One region of the Lysinibacillus sp. NPDC056220 genome, then DNA from elsewhere that is predicted to be linked to it. Evidence: riboswitches for the same ligand, from Rfam matches in the RefSeq annotation. Region 1 holds a riboswitch; each other region holds the start of a gene.

Region 1 (4,948 bases):
CTTTTGCCAAATCTGCAGCATGTGCAGCAATCTTATAAGTAATAACCCCTACTCGAACATCCTCCCGATTAGGTAATCCTAGATGTTCCTTCGGTGTCACATAACAGAGCATAGCTGTACCAAACCAACCAATCATTGCCGCTCCAATAGCAGATGTAATATGGTCATAACCTGGAGCAATATCTGTTGTCAATGGGCCTAATGTGTAGAAGGGCGCTTCCTTACAAACCTCTAATTGCTTGTCCATATTTTCTTTAATCAAATGCATTGGAACGTGACCTGGCCCCTCCACCATTACTTGAACATCATGCTTCCATGCTATTTGGGTTAACTCACCTAATGTTTCAAGCTCCGCAAATTGCGCTTCATCGTTTGCATCCGCGATTGACCCTGGGCGTAAGCCATCTCCTAATGAGAAGGCTACATCATAAGTTTTCATAATTTCACATATTTCCTCAAAATGAGTATAGAGGAAGTTTTCTTGATGATGGTATAAACACCATTGCGCCATAATGGAGCCTCCCCGAGACACAATGCCCGTTACCCGGTTTGCTGTAAGAGGAACATAACGTAAAAGAACACCCGCATGAATAGTGAAATAATCTACCCCTTGCTCTGCTTGTTCAATAAGCGTATCACGGTATACCTCCCACGTTAAATCTTCAGCTACACCATTTACCTTTTCTAATGCCTGATAGATTGGTACTGTTCCAACAGGTACTGCGGCATTTCGAATAATCCATTCTCTCGTTGTATGAATATGCTTGCCAGTTGATAGATCCATAATATTATCTGCACCCCAGCGTGTAGCCCATGTCATCTTTTCGACTTCCTCTGCAATCGAAGATGATACGGCTGAATTTCCAATGTTCGCATTAATTTTCACATGGAAGTTACGACCGATAATCATCGGCTCTGCCTCCGGATGATTAATATTGGAGGGCATAATAGCTCGACCTGCTGCAATCTCTGAACGCACGAAATCAGGGTCCATATTTTCTCGTATCGCTACAAACTCCATCTCAGGTGTAATAATTCCCTTTCTAGCATAATGCAACTGTGTTACATTTTTCCCTCTTTTTGCACGTAAAGGCATTCTCATCAATTCAGGAAAGACATTTTCTTGGATACGTGGATCATCTGCGCGACGGAAGCCATTATCCTCAGGTTTAATGGTACGCCCTTCATATTCCTCCACATCTCCTCGCTCTTGTATCCAAGTACTTCGTAAAGCCGGTAAGCCCTTTGTAATATCCACATGAAATGCAGGATCAGTATACGGGCCACTCGTATCATACACCCGAATAGGGGCATTTTCTTCATCTCCAAAGCTACCCGTCGTCGGACTTAATGTAATTTCACGCATTGGTACTAAAATATCTGGACGTGATCCTTCCACATAAACCTTTTTACTTCCTTCAAAGTTAGACATAATCATAATGTTCTTTTCACTAATCGCTGACATGAGCTACTTCTCTCCCTTAAATGTATTTTAAGTAAGGACCGAATCTAGCTCACCCCAAAAGGAAAATAAATAAAGGCCGAATCCAACATAATGATTGGATCCGGCCATGAATGTAAAGGGTCTATTGATTGCACGTAATAGGCAATAGCTTCTTAACTTTCCCACGCTGGTATGAGCCAGATCAGGTCCAAAGGGTCAAGAAACCTCTATGCGTTTCCCTCTCAGCCTGACTCATCAGACTCCCCTAGTTAATACTATTCAGTTTGATGCTAGTGTAGCAGATATTGCTAAGAGATGGAAGCTATCATTTAAATATTTTTGCCATTCTATTAAGTAAACAATACATCAGCGATATAAATCACAATCGTGACCGTTATACAACTCACAATGGTAGAAAATAAAACGGTTTGTGCAGCTGTTGCCGACTCTATATCATATTCTAATGCTAGACTTGAACTGTTGCGGGATGTGGGAAAAGCACTCGCTATAAATAATGATTGTGCTACGACCCCATTTAATCCCAGTGCAAAGATAATGACTAAAGCAACAGCTGGTCCGATAATTAATCGAGTCAAGCAGCTGACGAAGACTGTTTTATTAAACATAGTTTTAATTTCCAGCTGAGACAATTGCGCGCCCAGCGTGATTAATGCAACGGCAATAAAACCATCCGCTACATGGTCTATTGGTATTTTAATAAACGGAGGAATGCCAATATCAAAATAATTCATTGCCACACCAATTATTAAAGCGTGAATAATTGGCATTTTTATAAAATCTTTTAGAATCGTCATGCCTGATTTAGTAGACGAAATTAAATTATATAAACCATACGTATACGTAGTCATGTTTTGAAAGATAACGAGTATAACCTGGATGGCTACACCAATAGGTTGAGAGGCAAAAATCATTTGAGCTACTGGAATACCATAGTTTCCAGAGTTAATGAGTACTACACTATTTTTAAAAACAGCCGCCTCCGTATTAGCTAGTCCAAGCCCTTTCGCTAAAAAGTGACTGAGTAGCATTTGACTACCAATAAAAAGTACAATAAACAACCCGACTTCCCCTAGCACAGACAGCTTTATACTCGTTTCATATAAATTTATAAACACAGCCGCTGGCATAAAGCAATATGTAATTAGCTGTGATAATGCTTTTAAGTTAAAGCGAAATTTCTTTTGTAGAATGGCCCCTAGTACAAGTAATACTAAAATAGGTGCAACAATTTGAAAAAAAATCATTCCAAGATACACCATATTGATGTCCCCCCTCCCTTTTAATAGTAGTGTCGATATTGCACTAGGTCAATGCCACTTACTTTCATAATTAAAACCGTTGATTTACACTATGGGCGGGGTCGCGCTTCGTTCTAATGGTTGCAAAAATTCAAAAGCTCAAATCAATGAACTCGAGCAATGTCCAGAATATAAGAATCATCAAAACTTATTTAACGTCATTTAGGATTGGTATGCCAAAATGCAGAACAATTGAACTTGTCTTAAAGGAGACTTGAAGATACTGTCAGCTTGGACGTGGTAAGCTTTTTATGCTTGAGCTGTACATGATCGAGCAACAAAGGTCCATTTGAAATAAGTAAAAAATGAAAAGGGAATCGAGCATCAACTTCTCGATTCCTTTTATCAACAGTCTGAGACTACTTAAAGGTTCTAAGCAGTTTTTTCTTTACGCAAGTTTAAATCGATTAACAACCTCTTGCAGTTCATTAGAGATATCATTCATGTTTTGCATAGACTCTGCCACTTTTTGCAATTCTGCTTGTTGATCCATTGCAGAGGCACTTACTTGCTCAGCAGAGGCAGCTGTTTCCTCTGATATAGCCGAAATACTTTGGATAGACATAATTGCTTGATTTTTATGCTCTAACATAGTAGATAACTGAGTCATTAGCTCACTAATAGAAGTTGCAATTGCACGTGACAAATCACTATTATCTTTAAAAGCCAATTGCGTGCTTTGTACGGACTCATTTTGCGATTGCATTAATTCTGCATTCGAGGCAATGACAGCAACTGTTTGCTGAGAATTTTCTAAAATGCTTTCTACCGTGCTTTTAATAACTTCTGTTTCATTTTTTGATTGCTCCGCCAACTTTCTTACTTCTTCCGCCACGATCGCAAAACCTTTTCCATGCTCACCAGCACGCGCAGCCTCAATACTTGCATTTAAAGCTAATAGATTAGTTTGCTCCGTAATACTTTGAATAGAGGCAATAATTTGATTAATATTAGCAATATTAGAAGCTAGTAATTCCATTTGCTGTTGAATACGGCCATTCATCTCATTTGTCCCTATATTATGTTCATGTAAACTTTGAACCTCTTGCATGCCTTTTTCTGTTGTTACATTTGTTTTGAGCGATAACTCGTCCATTTCATTCGAAAGCGCAGTAATGGCATCTATTTGATCCGATAAATCCATCATGCGGTAATTCGTTTCTTCAGTATCCTCTGATTGCTTCGATGCTCCCTGTGCAATTTCATTTATGGCTACTGATACCTCTTGACTTGAAGACACGATTTCATTAAATGCCTCATGTACCTGGTTAGAAGACTGATTCAATAGAGTTGTAGAGTTTAACACGGCTTTAATAGCACTATTGGTTTTATCCAACATATTATTATAGGCCAATGCAACCGCACCAATTTCATCCTGTTTAATATATTTCTCCTCTACTTTTTGTGTTAAATCGCCTTCCGCTGCTGTTTCAATGGATGAGCGTAAAAACTTGAGCGGCTTTAGTTGTTTGTAAATGAATAGTACACTTGCAGCAGTCATCAAAGCTACCATTATAATGGATGCAATAATTGTATAGACGAATACATGGTTATACGTCTCTAAAATTTTTGATTCAGCTAATACAATTTGAACGGTCCAAGTTTCGTCAATGTCCTCTAAAATCATGGGAGCAAATACATTATAGGCTTTATCCTTCAGTTCATTAGAATCTATGTACATACTTGTTAGTTCGCCATTTTCCATTGTCTTACGTATGCTTGTCCAAGCGGGGTCGTCCTGCATATTTTGCCCATCTAGCTCTTTACCAAAACTGTTAGCTGTCAATACACCGTTATTTGTAATAATGGCTGCATAGCCGCCTTCTGGTGCAACTGACTTTGTCAACTCATTTAAATAATCTATGGACACATCTGCTGTTAATACACCGAAAAACTTCCCGGAAGCATTAACTAATGGTACAGAAATTGTTGTCATTAGTACCGTTTGTCCGTTTACACTATAATCATAGGGCTCCGTTAAAACTGTCCGTCCCTCTTCTTTTGGCACCCAGTACCATTGAGAAACATTTTTATCATCTAAACCCTCAATAAGAGTGGTCGTTATTTCATTATCATTTTTGCTCAAGTATGGTCCAAAACGTTTTTGGGAATCTACCAATGTAGCCTCATTTGGGTTTACAATAAGGGAATTCTCCTCAAAGATAGCCCCTACCCCTAATAAATC
Region 2 (4,948 bases), on a different contig from region 1:
TTCTTCATATGTTTCATTGATCATATCCTGCATCATTGCACGTTCCTCTGGTGTCACATCACGCATTGGACTTAGCATATCCTTATGCTCACCAGATTTAAACGTTTCGAATTTGACACCGACTTTTTCAGCCAATGCTTGATAATTAATAGATTGCATGATAACACCAATTGAGCCTGTTATTGTATCACGATGTGCAAATATTTTGTCTGCTGGAGCTGAAATATAATAACCACCAGATGCTGCCATTGAATCCATTGATACATAAATTGGAATTTGTCTTTCTTCTTTAATTTTTAACAGCTTTTTATAAATTTCAGCAGATTCTTTTACCCCTCCACCAGGAGAGTTAACACTTAAAACAATTCCTTCAATCGTATCATCGTACAAAATACTATCCAATTGTTCTAGGAAAAATTGATGATCATATGCAACAGGCTGCCATAGTGAACTTGAGCCAATATCTTGGATCGTGCCATCCACCTTTAAATAGGCAATCCTTTTATCAAAATTATCCCCTTCGATTACATTTTCATATACATCTAAGTTATTTCCTGCCATTAAACTATCAAAATTACCTAGGAAATCTGCTTTAAATAGCGCAAAAATGGTATTAATCCCCAATGAAAACAGTAAAAGAACACCTGCTACTATTAATGCAACCCACCTTTTAACATTCATCTCTTTCCGCCTCCTTATGACGTAATACGTATGACTTGCTCATTAGTTTCATTTTTTTGCAATAATATGCAATTAGTTTTATTCTATTTATTTCCTCATAATACCTTACCTAAAATTACAAAAAAAATCAAAGTTCATTTCTTTGATGAACTCTGATTTTCGACATTATTTCCTAGGAAATGATTATTGTATACATTTTTTTATTTCTTGTTGCCTTAATTCGACACGTCTAATTTTACCAGATGCAGTTTTGGGTAACTCTGTAACAAATTCAATAGCACGTGGATATTTATAAGGTGCTGTTAATGATTTCACATGATTTTGAAGGGTTTGAATAAGCCCTTGATCACCATTAACACCATACTGCAGGATAATAAATGCTTTAACGATGTTCCCGCGAACTCTATCAGGGCTTGCAATGACAGCAACCTCTTTCACAGTCGGATGCTTCATCAACGCATCCTCCACTTCAAAGGGTCCAATTGTGTAACCTGAGGAAATAATGACATCATCCCCGCGTCCTTCAAACCAAAAGTAGCCGTCCGCATCTTTATAAGCTCGATCCCCTGTTATATACCAATCACCACGAAATTGTAAATTTGTACGTTCTGGATCATTTAAATATCTTTTAAAGAGTGCAGGTGTTTCTCGATGAACGGCAATATCACCTACTTCTCCTATAGCTACTGGCTCACCAAAATCGTCTATAATTTCAACGGTGTTGCCAGGGGTAGGCTTCCCCATCGAACCAACTCTTGCCTCCATACCTACCATAGTCCCTACCAGTAAGGTATTTTCTGTTTGACCATAACCATCTCGCACCTGTAGATGAAAAGTATCCGCGAATTTTTTTATAACTTCACTGTTCAAGGGCTCACCTGCTGAAACAGCTTGTCGAATTGAACTGATATCATACTCCTGTAAATTGTCAAGTGCTGCCATAAAACGATATTCAGTCGGTGTACAACATAAGATATTCATTTTAAATTTTTCAAGCAATGTTAAATAGGTTGCCGCATCAAACTTTCCTTTATAGACAAAAGCAGTGGCACCACTGCCTAAAATGGCGAGAAACGGGCTCCAAATCCATTTTTGCCATCCTGGTGCTGCGGTTGCCCATACAATATCATTTTCTTGTACTCCTAGCCAATGAGGAGCTGTTGTCCGTAAATGTGCATAGCCCCAGCTATGCGTATGCACTGCAGCTTTCGGATTTCCTGTTGTGCCACTTGTATAAGCTAAAAATGCATGGTCTGTACTTTTTGTTGGTGTAGAACTTATGTAAGTTGTTGGTTGCTTTCGCATTATGTCTAACAATGGCTGCCATGGCTCATGAGCATTTCCAATAACAAATAGCTGCACCTCTTGTAAATTTTCTACTTGATCAAATTGCTGAATGTAAGGCTCAAAGGCCACAATTGCTTTAGCATCGGCATGATGAATACGATACTCAATATCTTTTGTTCTTAGCATTTCAGAGCTTGGAATGATTGTTAAACCCGCTTTTAATGCAGCAATATAGACAATGTATGCTTCTACTGAGCGTGGTACCATCACTAAAATGACATCACCTTTAGTTAATCCATTTTTTGTAAAGACATGTGCCGCCTGATTCGCTCTTTCAAGTAAATGTGCGTAGGTGATAAATTGTACATCAGAATGCTCTTCATAAATTATCAATGCATTTTTAGTTGAATCCTTAGCATATTTTTCAAATTCATCAGTTATGTTATACCATTCTGGTGCTACTAATTCTTGTCTTTTCATGGCAAATGCCCCCTTTTGATAAGACACATTATACTCCTTTCTTAGAATTTTCAATGGTTTACACTTGATTTGAGTAAAGTCATGACAACTATCATACTTACCTATATGGCATCAGTCACGTTTTGTTGATAGGAAAACTTGCTATTGAATACATATGAAAAGTATGGTACATTTTGGTCAACTAAAAGCAAGATTGCAGGGGGACTCATAAAGAGTTGAGAAGGTAAAACCTGACCCTTTGAACCTGTTAGTTAATACTGACGTAGGGAGCAATGAACATCTTTTTTTCAGATGAAAGGCTCTTTTTCGTGCATTTTTACACAAAAGAGCCTTTTTTGCGTGCTTACGTCCACCCATGAAGGAGGACTAAAATGATTTTTCAAACGATTCGTCAACAACAACCGCTTATACACTGTATAACTAATTATGTTGTGGCTAATTTCCAAGCAAATGGCTTATTGGCATTAGGTGCCTCTCCTGTCATGGCTGATGACAGCCATGAGGTAGAAGAAATGGTCGCCATTGCAGAAGCTCTTTTAATCAATATTGGTACACTGAATGATCGAACAAAGGAAGCGATGCTGTTAGCAGGAAAAAAGGCAAATACCCTTAGTATTCCTGTTATATTAGATCCAGTTGGCGCAGGTGCCACAGTTTATCGCAAGGAAACCGTACACCTATTACTTACAGACATACAATTTGCGGTCATACGCTGTAACAAGGGAGAACTTGCGGCATTAGTGAATGTGGAATGGCAACAAAAAGGTGTTGATAGTGGTGATGGATTTATTGACATAGAAACAGAAGCAACATTATTGGCTCAACGCTACAACTGTATAGTCATTGTTACAGGCGAACATGATTTTATGACAGACGGTGTGCAGAGCCAATGGATAACTGGTGGAAATTCACAAATGACAGAAGTCACTGGTACAGGCTGTTTACTTAGTGCTATATGTGGAGCCGCCTACTGTTCAGGAGAAGATCCATACAGTCAATTAGTGGAAACCCTCACTTACTACAAAAAAGCAGCTGAGCTAGCATCAGCCTTTACAGAGGATATCGGGGATATTCAAATTGCTTTGCTAAATGCCCTTCATCGTCTTTCAAAGGAGGGTGAGGCTTCATGCATATTGTAACGACAATTGCAGGCTCAGATAGTGGTGGTGGCGCTGGTATTCAGGCTGATTTAAAAACATTCCAGGAATTAGGGGTTTTCGGTACCTCAGTTATTACAGCTTTAACTGCTCAAAACACACGAGGTGTAACAGGGGTTTTCCCAATTGAAGTTAATTTTGTTGAAAAACAATTTCATGCATTACTAGAAGATTTTTCGATTGCTGCGATTAAAACGGGGATGCTTTATTCCTCGGATATTATTCAGACAATCGCACACATTTTACAGGATTTAAAAATCCCACTAATTGTTGATCCAGTTATGATTGCAAAAGGTGGAGAAAACTTATTGCAGCAAGAGGCTATTGAAGCCATGCGCATTTCTTTACTACCACTTGCTACAATTGTGACACCTAATATACCAGAAGCAGAGGCACTTACTGGAAGAAAAATAAATCAATTCTCTGATATGGAGGAGGTCGCTCAATGCTTTTTCCAACTAGGTGTTCACTGTGTCATCATTAAAGGTGGGCATCTCCCCAATTCGTTATATGCGATTGATTATGTATTTATAAAAAATGACAAATATTTTTCCATGCAGTCTCCTCGTATTCCAACGAAAAACACACATGGTACAGGTTGTACATTTTCAGCAGCTCTCACTGCTTTTATTGCTCAAGGTTTGACAATTGAAAAAGCTGTTATTGAAGCTAAAAAATTTATACAATTAGCTATTATGCATGATTTAGCCATTGGTAATGGTCATGGCCCTACAAATCATTTTGCTTATCGGCTGCATAATGGTGCCTGCGAGGTGAAGTTAGTTGAAACGTGAGGATTTACAGCTTTATTTTATTATGGGTACAAGCAATGTTTCCCATCAAGAGCCGTTAGTTGTTCTCGAAAAAGCGCTGAGGGCTGGCATAACCATGTTTCAATTACGTGAAAAAGGTCCTTACGCATTAACAGGACTAGCTTATGAGCAATTTGCCCGCCAGTGTCAACAATTATGTCAACATTACCATGTGCCGTTTATTGTTAACGATGACGTGGATCTAGCAGTACGACTTGGTGCTGATGGTGTCCATATTGGACAAGATGATGAACAGATTGCCATTGCACGGAAAAAAATGGCGAACCGGATTCTTGGCGTTTCCGTACATTCGCAGGAGGAACTACAAATAGCTATTGATCATCATGCTGATTATGTAGGTATCGGCCCTATTTTTGCCACAACATCTAAAAGTGATGCACAGCCACCATGTGGCACCAATTTTTTACAGAAGGCTTCCAAATTACAGCCTAACTTACCTATCGTGGCTATAGGTGGTATAAATGGGATAAATGCTGATATTGTTTTTCAAGCTGGTGCTGATGGAGTTGC
Region 3 (4,948 bases), on a different contig from region 1:
AGCCTTCCAATCAATATCGGTAGAAATTTTCACTACCTTCTTAACTAATAGAATTTAAAGGAGTAATCCCTAGTTTTACCTTATTGTATGTAAAAAAAGATGCTGCTACAACTAAAACAGCTCATGTCTTCATGTCATAGCACCATCATTTTACATTTTATTTTTTACTTCTTCTTCTCATTCAAGGTGTTCAGGCTGGATGAGTCAGCATCTTCTAAAAGCGGATTGTCTAATACATTTGTTAAATGAAGTCCACGTTTCAGTGCCTCTCGTTCAATATGTGCAAGCGTTTCTTGTAGCACCTGCACACGTGCATATTTTTTATCGTTTCCAGCTACTAAAATCCATGGAGCATTTTTCTTATCGGTCTTGTCAAACATTTCATTGGCAGCCTCAATATATTGTGGTGACTTTTCTCGATTGCGCCAATCCTCTTCTGTTAGCTTCCAAGATTTATATGGATTTTGTTCTCGTTCCTTAAAACGCTTTAATTGCTCCTCATCTGAAACATGAAGCCAGAACTTAATTATTATGTAGTCCCCCGCAGTTAAAATCTTTTCAAAATTATTAATCTCCTCATAGGCACGAGACCATTCTTCCTTCGTTGCGAACCCTTCAATACGTTCTACTAATACACGCCCATACCATGAACGATCGAAAACAGCGATTTGCCCATGCTGAGGTAGCTTTCTCCAGAACCGTTGTAAATAGTTATAGCGTAGCTCATGTGGCTGTGGAGCTGAAATTGGGTGTACGACATAGCCACGTGGATCGACACGTTCAATTAAACGTTTTATCGCTCCACCTTTCCCAGCGGCATCCATACCTTCAAACACTAAAATTAAACCAATTTTGTTTTTTAATAAAAATTGTTGGGCATTTAACATTTCATATTGGAGTACTTTTAATTTCTTTTTATACATCTTTTTATCTAGTTCAATAGATAGGTCTAGATTTTTTAAGTTTTGTGTCATAAAGCTTCACTCCTTTATTTTGTATATATTCTTATTGTACTAAAGAAATAAATGGATGCCTATTGAGATGGTAAATTGTAGATAGTGTTAGCAAACAACACGATACATTGATGGAAGTTTCCGTTATAATAAAATGAGTGACAGTACTATACTTATTTGTCTTTTCCCTATACAATTTAACACGAAGGGAGAGGAAAGCATGCCTCGGTTTTTATTGATGACAATTTCGTATATTGTCTCACTCATCCTAACCTTTTCATCTTTTTTCATGAAACTTAACGGTCAGTCTTCTTTAGAAATTTCTAATCGTTTTTCGGTGGTATTTGCACCTGTTGATGGAAGTCATTTAATTTGGATTGTCATTTATTTATTCATCGGTTATTGGTTAGTGATGAACATCAAAAAGACATCTATGAAACAGTCTGCGCTCTTTAGTTGCATAAATATTTTACAAGCATTAATGATATACGTATGGCATCATGAATTATTTATTGTTTCTCTCGGCATTACCCTACTCTTAGTCTTGTATCTATTTATGTTGTACAATACGTATCCACTTCATGACAAATCACTGTCGGGTCGTATTCCTTTCGCCATTTATTTAGCATGGATGACATTTATTTTCATCACAAATATTAGCTTTACGTTAACAGCTTATGGTTGGAACGGTTTTGGTCTAAGTACTCCTCTTTGGGCAGTTATTTTACTGACATTAGGTGGAGTCATTGCGCTACATATCCGCTTTCATCACTTTGATATCATGTATCCAAGTGTTTTTATATGGGCTTATATAGGAATCGCTTTACATAATGGTTTTGATGAGCTACTCGTAACAACCGCTGCGTTATTTTTATGTGGTGTACTCTTTGTTGGCATTTTATTCATTAAAAAAAATCCTGCCTACCAAAAGTAATTTGGTGAGCAGGATTTTTTGTGTCATCCTAGTCTTCGTCTAATGAAGTGAGGATAATTGGTTTATCTTTTGTAACAATCACTGAATGCTCAATTTGAGCAACAAGAGACTTATCGGGTGTTATGAATGTCCAACCATCACCAGCTTCTACTATATGCTCTGCTTTTGCAGAGATAAATGGCTCAACTGCAAGAACCATGCCTTCTTTCATAATCGTAGAGTCCCATGCATCATAATAATTTAAAATGTGATTTGGCTCATCATGTAAAGAACGACCTAAACCATGGCCTGTTAAATTCATGATAACTGTTAAGCCATTAGCATTCGCCTCGCGCTCTACCGCCTTGCCAATTTGATTTAATTTAGAGCCAGCCTTTACCTTTGTCATTGCACGATCAAAAGCATCTTTGGCAACACGACATAGTTTTTCTTTATCTTCATAGCCATCACCGACTACAAAAGAAATACCTGTGTCGGCAAAGTAGCCATCTAAAGAGCCTGAAACATCGATATTAACGATATCTCCCTCCTGAATAACACGTTTACCTGGGATACCGTGCGCTACTTCCTCGTTGACACTAATACAAGTATATCCTGGGAAGTCATATTCTCCTTTTGGTCCAGAAATCGCACCTGCCTCAGCAAACATTCGACCGGCAATTTCATCTAGTTCAAGTGTTGTGACACCTGGTTTTGTAGCAGCCTTCATTGTTTCACGGATCTCCGCACAAATGCGTCCAATTTTTTTAAAAGCTTCAATCTCTTCTTGCGTTTTTACAATCATGTATAACGTCCCTTTCATCTAATATCTACTCTTTAATATAACATAACTTTTTATACGTATAACGCTAAACGCTTTAAATATTGTATGCGTGCCTCCTTGGCAAAGTGCAAAAAGCGCTATTCTCTTATAACTATATAAAAAACCCCTTCACCAACATGAAGGGGGATGGCATTATGCTTTACGTTGCATAAGTTGTGGAGCCGCTGTGAATAATAACACTCCCACAATGGCTGTTAATACTGTAGCAGGAAGCATATATGTACCATTATAAATAATCGAATAAATCCATGCATTTTGATCGCCGGCATACTCCGCAAAAAATACAGCCCCAGCAGTAGTATGTGCTACATAACGCAAGAAGCCTGCAAACACAGTACCTAAAATAATATAAAGTGCCATTTTCGTTTTGTTTAGTTGACTTGCTGCCTCTAGTAAAGGTCTGCGCACAATGGCTGCTAATCCTACAACTGTGAAAGCGACGCCATAATCTAGTAACCCTTGAAGCCAGTGTACAATATAAGCGCCAAACATGGTTTGCATAACACCTACAAGTAAGCCTGTTGTTAGGCCAGCTACTAAGCCCCAGCGAATAGCAATTAACATAATTGGTACCATGACAAGACTAACAGAGCCACCTTGTGCCCATACTTTAAACGAGACCTGATCCAGCACAAGGCCAATTGCTGCAAATATTGCAATCTCCACTAACATTAATAGTCTTTTTTTGTCCATACATATTCTCTCCTTTGTTCCGATGTAGGATACAAGAGCAGGAATAGAAAAGCGCTGATTTGATTCTCTCTGACATCTTATTATTTTCAAGAATGAAAAAACGATGCCAGGACAGAGCCTCACATCGTACAAGTGTCGGTTTCTATCCACATCCCTACGTAAGTGCTAGCTTACAGGTTCAAAGAGTAAAGGCATTACGTGCCCAGTCTCAGCTGACATCATCAGCTCCCCTTGTGGTCGTTACATCTGAATTTACTTTGAATAATTACATTGTACGCAAAGCATGGAATGATTACAACCTCTTCCATACTTAATTTTTGAAACTTTGCTGATTTCCATGCGTAAATATTAAAAAAGGAGGTACAACTATGGAGAACCAAAAAATTTTATCTGCCTTCAGCTATCTCAGTATTTTCTTTGCTCCTTTCATCGTACCATTGATTGTTTATTTCGTTTCGAAAGATGCTGATATCAAAAGACATTCCATTCGCGCACTAGTGTCTCATTTAATTCCTTTTGTATTTGGTATATTATTTTTCATTGTCTTTGTGTTTTCTACCTTTAGTTTAGATCCCACTTCAAGTAATAGTACAGTAATGATCGTTTGGTTCATTTCGTTCGCCATTTACGGAATTGTCTCGCTCGGAATCGTAATATGGAATATTATTCAAGCCGTTCGAGTTATCCGCTAATGTTTTACTTTTAGAATAAACAGGTAGAAGTAATTAAAAAAGGAGCTGTGTTTTTAATGAAAGTATCAAAGGTAGTAAAAACCGCTGTTAAATTAGCGCCGATTGTTATACCGATTGTAAAAAAAGTGATGGCAGCAAAAAAAGGGACAACTTCTACAGTCAGTCCTCGGAAAAAATGAAAGGAAGGTGTATTTCCTTAAGCCGGAAATACACCTTCCTTTATTTTATTTCAAAGTGTGTTTGACTATGTCCGTTTAATGTTTTTTCGACATGTAAAACGGCTGGCATCGCGGATTTTAATTCAGGCACATGGGAGATGACGCCAATCATTCGGCCAGAATCTTGTAAATCGATTAAGGTGTCTATTGCTTTATTTAATGATTCCTCATCGAGCGAGCCAAAGCCCTCATCAATAAACATAGTTTCAATATGAATATTGCCTTGGAAGCTTTGAATAACATCCGCCATTCCCAGAGCAAGACTTAATGACGCATTGAACTTTTCACCACCAGATAACGTTTTGACATCTCGTAATTGATCTGTGTAAGCATCATATACATCAAGCCCAAGTCCACTTTGCTTTGCATGCTTTTCAAGTCTGTCTGAGCGTCTAAGCTCAAATTGACCATTCGATAAATGATTAAGGCGAATATTGGCTGCCTCTGTAATTTGATCTAAATAATTTATTTGAATATATCGTTCAAAGGACAGCTTTTTCGAATTTTGCCCATTTAATAAGCCATATAGCTCCTTTACACGTCCAGCCTCACTCTCAAGTAAACGTAGCTCTCTTTCTGTTTCCTCGACTTTGTTCATAAAGCTTTGACATGATTTCACAAATCCATCTATTTGC
Region 4 (4,948 bases), on a different contig from region 1:
ATCTGTTTCTACCATCATTAAGTCAATCGGGTAGATTTGAATTAGCTGTTGAATTTCCTCTTCATACAAGGCATCAGGCGTAATAGAGATAAAATAACCTCGCCGAATCATGCGTTTCATGACTGCCTCGTCCCCTTTAAACCAATGGAAATGAGCCTGACAAAGCTGATGCTTTTCTAGCAAATCGCACACGATGCTAGCATCCTCATATACAGCATGCAACACAATCGGTTTGCCCAATTCCTTAGCCAATACGATAAATCGTTCCAATAAAGCTTCATATGGACGAACATCCAAGGCTTGTTCTTGCCTTAAATAATAGGGTAAACCGACCTCACCAACCGCTACCATGTTATCACGATGCGCGCGAATCCAATCAAATAAAGCCTTCTCTTCTATTTCATCCAGTAAAGGCTGTTCAGGATGAAACCCAAAAGCCGCCTTCACCTTGGGATAGACCTTCGCTAAATGCAACGTCTTTTGACAGGAGGACAACTGCATACTTACCGCAATTAATGCCTCTACTTCTGCCAATAATGAAGGTATTTCCACGTCCTTATATTGATCTAAATGAATATGGGCATCAATCAACATTCAAATCCCCCTTTTCTTCCTGTAAATACGTGAATAACTGTTGCTTCAAGGCTGTGAATGTGGCAGAATGACGAATTTCTTCTTTGCGGGGGCGCTCAAATGGCACAATCATTTCTTTTTTCACTGTTGCAGGCCGTTTCGATAAAACAATTATACGATCGGCTAAAAAGAGGGCCTCTTCAATACTATGTGTGACGAATAAGATAGATTTTTTATGCTCTTCCCAAATGGACAGGAGCCATGCCTGCATTTCCAGTCTTGTAAATTCATCAAGCGCAGAAAATGGTTCATCTAGACATAAAATAGGTTTATCACTGACAATGGCACGGATAAAAGACACACGTTGTTGCATCCCTCCCGAGAGCTCGTATGGGTAAGCTTGACTAAAGGAAGCAAGCCCCACCTTTTCAAGCCAACCTTTTGCACGTTCAACATTTGGATTTTGCTGTAATTCCTCGACAATTGTTACATTCTCTAAAATAGTACGCCAAGGAAGTAAACAAGGCTGCTGTGGCATATAGCCAATTGCTCCTCTTTTTTGCTGAATCTCCTCTCCATTTAATAAAATCGTCCCTTGATCAACCAAAGAGACCCCACCAATTAATTGAAAAAGGGTACTCTTACCACTGCCAGATGGTCCTACTATGGCCACAAACTCACCATCCTTGACATCAAAGGAAACATGGTCAAGTACATGTAGACTGTCAAAGGATTTAGCGATGTTTTGAATGCTGAGCATGATAACCTCTCCCCTTTACCATTAATTTTTCAAGCAAGCGGATACTACTAAACAACAATAAGCTTAGCAAGACAATCGCAAAAATGGCGACAAACACTCGATCTGTACGGAAGGAAGATTGTGCTAAGGTCATGTATACACCTATTCCCTTTTTTGCACCAAGCCATTCCGCAATAACTGCTCCCATTACACTATAGGTAGCAGCAATTTTTACGCCCGAGAAAATTGCCGGATAGGCATGTGGCCATTCTAATTTCCAAAACGTTTGGGCCTTCGTTGCTCCAATCATTTCGAAGTAATGCTTTAACTCGGGTGCTGTTTGACGAAAACCGTCCATTGCCGCAATGACAATAGGGAAAAAGCATACTAGACAAATAATGATGAGCTTTGGTAATAAGCCAAAGCCAAACCAAATAATAAGTAACGGCGCCAATACAAGAATGGGTATATTTTGCGACATAATGAGAATCGGATAAAATAACGACCGAATGAAAGTAAAACGATGCAAAACAATCGCCACGGTTAGACCACAGCCAACCCCAATAGCAAGTCCAAGTAAAGCTAATTCCACGGTAGCCAGAGCATGTGGCAGAAACGTTTGATATGATTGAAAGCCTTCCTTTAAGATTATGCTTGGTGCTGGGAGGAGCCAGGGAGGAACATCAGCGATATGCACAACAAGCTCCCATATGAATAAGAGGAAGGCGATAAAAATTATCGTCCTTCCCTTTTGTAATGCCCGTTTCATGACTGATATTTCTCCGTTAATGTAGCCATGGTAATCCCATTTGGTTGATATAAAATTTTTACTTGTGTAATGACATTAATGGCTCCTAGCTCGACCATCTTAACATTCATTTTTTCAATGATTTGAAGAAGCGTTGTAAGCTCACCTTCCATTGTTGTTTCAAGGGCATGAACCTCATAGTTCACACCAGATGCATCAATAACCGCAATGGCCGCATCCACATAAGGAATGACATCCTCGTATTTCTCTGTCTTCGGAATGATTTGGACACTGATTAATGAATTTGCCATGTTAATTGGCCTCCTTTTTCGGTAGGAACTCATTCGTAAACGCCTGTTTAGCATCAAATTCGCCCTCTAACACTTTGTTACTCGACATCCATTTAGCATAGTTTTCCCATACAGAAAGCTTTTGCTCCCCCCATTGATTAGCGTCATCCTGATACTTATCAGCCAACCACTCTTGACTTTTATGCACTAACTCCTTATCTAAGTCTGGTGCCGCTTCTAGTAAAATATCAGCCGCTTCATTCGGATGCTCGATGGCATATTCATAGCCCTTCGATGCAGCCGCAACAAAAGCTTTGACGCTGTCTGGATTGTTTTGAATCATTTTTTCATTGGTTGCTAAAACAGGTGTATAGTAATCTAACTGATCACTGTAGTCCGTTAAATACAGCATATTAATTTTTTCCCCACGAAGCTCTGCCTCAATACCTGTCCATGCATAATAAATCCAAGCAAAGTCGATGTCCTTTTTCATCATCGTAAAGAAATCTAAATCTCCCGCATTGACAATGTCTAATTTATTAATATCAGCGTTTTCTTTTTGCATTAATGATTGTAATACCGCTTGTTCGAGAGGTGCTCCCCAGCCCCCATATGTTTTTCCTTCAAAGTCCTTTGGAGAGGTAATACCCTTTGACGCTACAGAAGCAAATCCAGATGTATTATGCTGGATGATGGCCGCTATCGAGACAAGTGGCACATCCTGAACACGAGCCTGTGTAATGCCCTCCTGATAACTCACGCCAAATTCTGCCTTACCAGAAGCTACGAGCTGATCGGCTCCTGCCTCTCCTGGCATTATAATATCAACATCTAAGCCTACTTCTTCAAAATAACCGAGCTTTTTCGCAACATACAATCCTGTATGATTCGTATTCGGTGTCCAATCGAGTACCACTGATACCTTTTTCTTTGTATCAGCAGACTGCTTGTCCTCCTTGTCGCTACAGCCTACTAACGTCAATAGAGTAGCTAATAGGATAAATAACCATTTTTTCATGCTAGGTCCTCCCAGTTTGTAATATGAAAGTGTTCATGAATGAATGTTGTCACCAGAAGAAAGCGTATTATACGGTTGGTAAGATATTGCTTAGAAAACAAAAAAACGCCTAGGATTCCTCCCAGACGTATTGCAATCAATCTCCAAAACATTTGCTTTTTTGAATAGATGTTCCCTACGCTGGTACGAGCCAAATCAGGTTCAAAGGGTCAGTGTCTATCGGACACAATCTCAGCTAGCCATAACTAGCCCCCCTACATTCTTTCGCTATGAACTTTTCGATGTTTATTATACCCATAGTTGATCTTAAATGACAAGATGCTAATTTTGGATAGTTGTGCCACTATAAACAAATAGCCCAGCTCTACTTATAGAGACTGGGCATGATGTTAGCTTGGTTTTTGTTCTTTTTTGGCCGTTAAAACATGTGAGATGGCTCCATCTGTTGCAATGTCCACTTTAAATGAACCATTAGAATGGCGATCAGCGCGCGTCAATGCATGGACATCGATAACCTCTTGTATGCCTTTTTCAGTTTCAATCACAACCTGCTCATCGTCTGTTGCTTGAATAACAGCGACAATTCGATGAGGATTTGCTTTTAATTCTGTAAGGACTTTAAGTCCACGCTTGGCACGACTTGCTATTTCTACCTCTGCGACATTCATTTTCTTTACAGCCCCTCGTTGTGTCACAATAACGACATATTGTGTTTCGTCTGGCTGTAGGACATTGACCCCAACTAAAGCTTCTCCATCTTTTAGCGTAATACCTTTAACACCGCCCGTTTTCACTCCAGTAACTGGTAGTTCTTCAATAGGGAAACGAATGGCATAGGCCGTATCAGTTGTTAAGAGCAGTTCCGCATCATCAGTTATAAACGATGCATAAATCATTGCATCGCCCGCTTTAACATTCATTGTTTTAATTGGCTTCGAATAACGCGTCACAGCATAATCTGCTAATGGCGAACGTTTAATTTGGCCATCTTTCGTAGCAGTTAAAATATACATATTTGGCTGTTCAAATGTTTCAAAGCCATAAACTGCAATAATCGACTCATCTTCACTTGTTGGCACAATACTTGAAATATGCTGTCCAAGGTCCTTCCAGCGAATATCAGGTAATTCATGAACAGGCTGGTAAATATAATTCCCTCTATTTGTAAATAACAATAGATGATGTTGTGTATTTAAGTTTGCTTCATACAATAAGTAATCGGAATCTTTCATCGCAAAATCTTGACCGTTGGAGGCGGCATGGGATCGTGTAGATGTACGTTTAATATAGCCATCTTTCGTGACAGTCACTACAACCTCTTCACTTGGAACAAGGACATCTAATGTAATTTTAATTTCTTCTATTTCTTGTTCAATTTTCGAGCGACGTGGCTCTGTGAAACGTTTTTTAATATCTAGCAATTCTTGTTTAATGACGCGTACAAGCTTGGCCTCGCTTTGTAAAATTCCTTCTAGCTTGGCAATCAATTTGTTTAAGTCATCCTGTTCTTGACGGAGTTCTGTAATATCGGTATTCGTTAAACGATATAATTGCAGGCTCACAATCGCCTCTGCCTGTAC

The links. A riboswitch is a leader RNA that binds a small molecule or an ion and turns the genes downstream of it on or off. The one in region 1 is predicted to bind thiamine pyrophosphate.
Region 2: linked by a shared signal. The riboswitch ahead of thiM (hydroxyethylthiazole kinase) and the one ahead of thiC (phosphomethylpyrimidine synthase ThiC) in region 1 are both predicted to bind thiamine pyrophosphate.
Region 3: linked by a shared signal. The riboswitch ahead of thiT (energy-coupled thiamine transporter ThiT) and the one ahead of thiC (phosphomethylpyrimidine synthase ThiC) in region 1 are both predicted to bind thiamine pyrophosphate.
Region 4: linked by a shared signal. The riboswitch ahead of ACOZBY_RS10360 (ABC transporter substrate-binding protein) and the one ahead of thiC (phosphomethylpyrimidine synthase ThiC) in region 1 are both predicted to bind thiamine pyrophosphate.

The regions. Positions count from the first base shown of each region.
Region 1 is NZ_JBMOXD010000009.1:14,950-19,897, forward strand. Features, by position in the region: gene thiC (phosphomethylpyrimidine synthase ThiC) at 1-1,465, opposite strand, end outside; TPP riboswitch at 1,607-1,721, opposite strand; gene ACOZBY_RS19510 (AEC family transporter) at 1,795-2,724, opposite strand; gene ACOZBY_RS19515 (methyl-accepting chemotaxis protein) at 3,152-4,948, opposite strand, start outside.
Region 2 is NZ_JBMOXD010000002.1:122,339-127,286, reverse strand. Features, by position in the region: gene sppA (signal peptide peptidase SppA) at 1-681, opposite strand, end outside; gene mbcS (acyl-CoA synthetase MbcS) at 865-2,448, opposite strand; TPP riboswitch at 2,636-2,734, shown strand; gene thiM (hydroxyethylthiazole kinase) at 2,820-3,587, shown strand; gene thiD (bifunctional hydroxymethylpyrimidine kinase/phosphomethylpyrimidine kinase) at 3,575-4,399, shown strand; gene thiE (thiamine phosphate synthase) at 4,389-4,948, shown strand, end outside.
Region 3 is NZ_JBMOXD010000008.1:78,955-83,902, reverse strand. Features, by position in the region: gene ACOZBY_RS19210 (polyphosphate kinase 2 family protein) at 165-974, opposite strand; gene ACOZBY_RS19205 (hypothetical protein) at 1,174-1,887, shown strand; gene map (type I methionyl aminopeptidase) at 1,916-2,671, opposite strand; gene thiT (energy-coupled thiamine transporter ThiT) at 2,843-3,403, opposite strand; TPP riboswitch at 3,538-3,645, opposite strand; gene ACOZBY_RS19190 (DUF4870 domain-containing protein) at 3,772-4,095, shown strand; gene ACOZBY_RS19185 (hypothetical protein) at 4,152-4,274, shown strand; gene ACOZBY_RS19180 (AAA family ATPase) at 4,315-4,948, opposite strand, start outside.
Region 4 is NZ_JBMOXD010000003.1:56,422-61,369, reverse strand. Features, by position in the region: gene ACOZBY_RS10380 (TatD family hydrolase) at 1-594, opposite strand, end outside; gene ACOZBY_RS10375 (ABC transporter ATP-binding protein) at 584-1,333, opposite strand; gene ACOZBY_RS10370 (ABC transporter permease) at 1,308-2,081, opposite strand; gene ACOZBY_RS10365 (thiamine-binding protein) at 2,078-2,371, opposite strand; gene ACOZBY_RS10360 (ABC transporter substrate-binding protein) at 2,373-3,368, opposite strand; TPP riboswitch at 3,524-3,634, opposite strand; gene parC (DNA topoisomerase IV subunit A) at 3,758-4,948, opposite strand, start outside.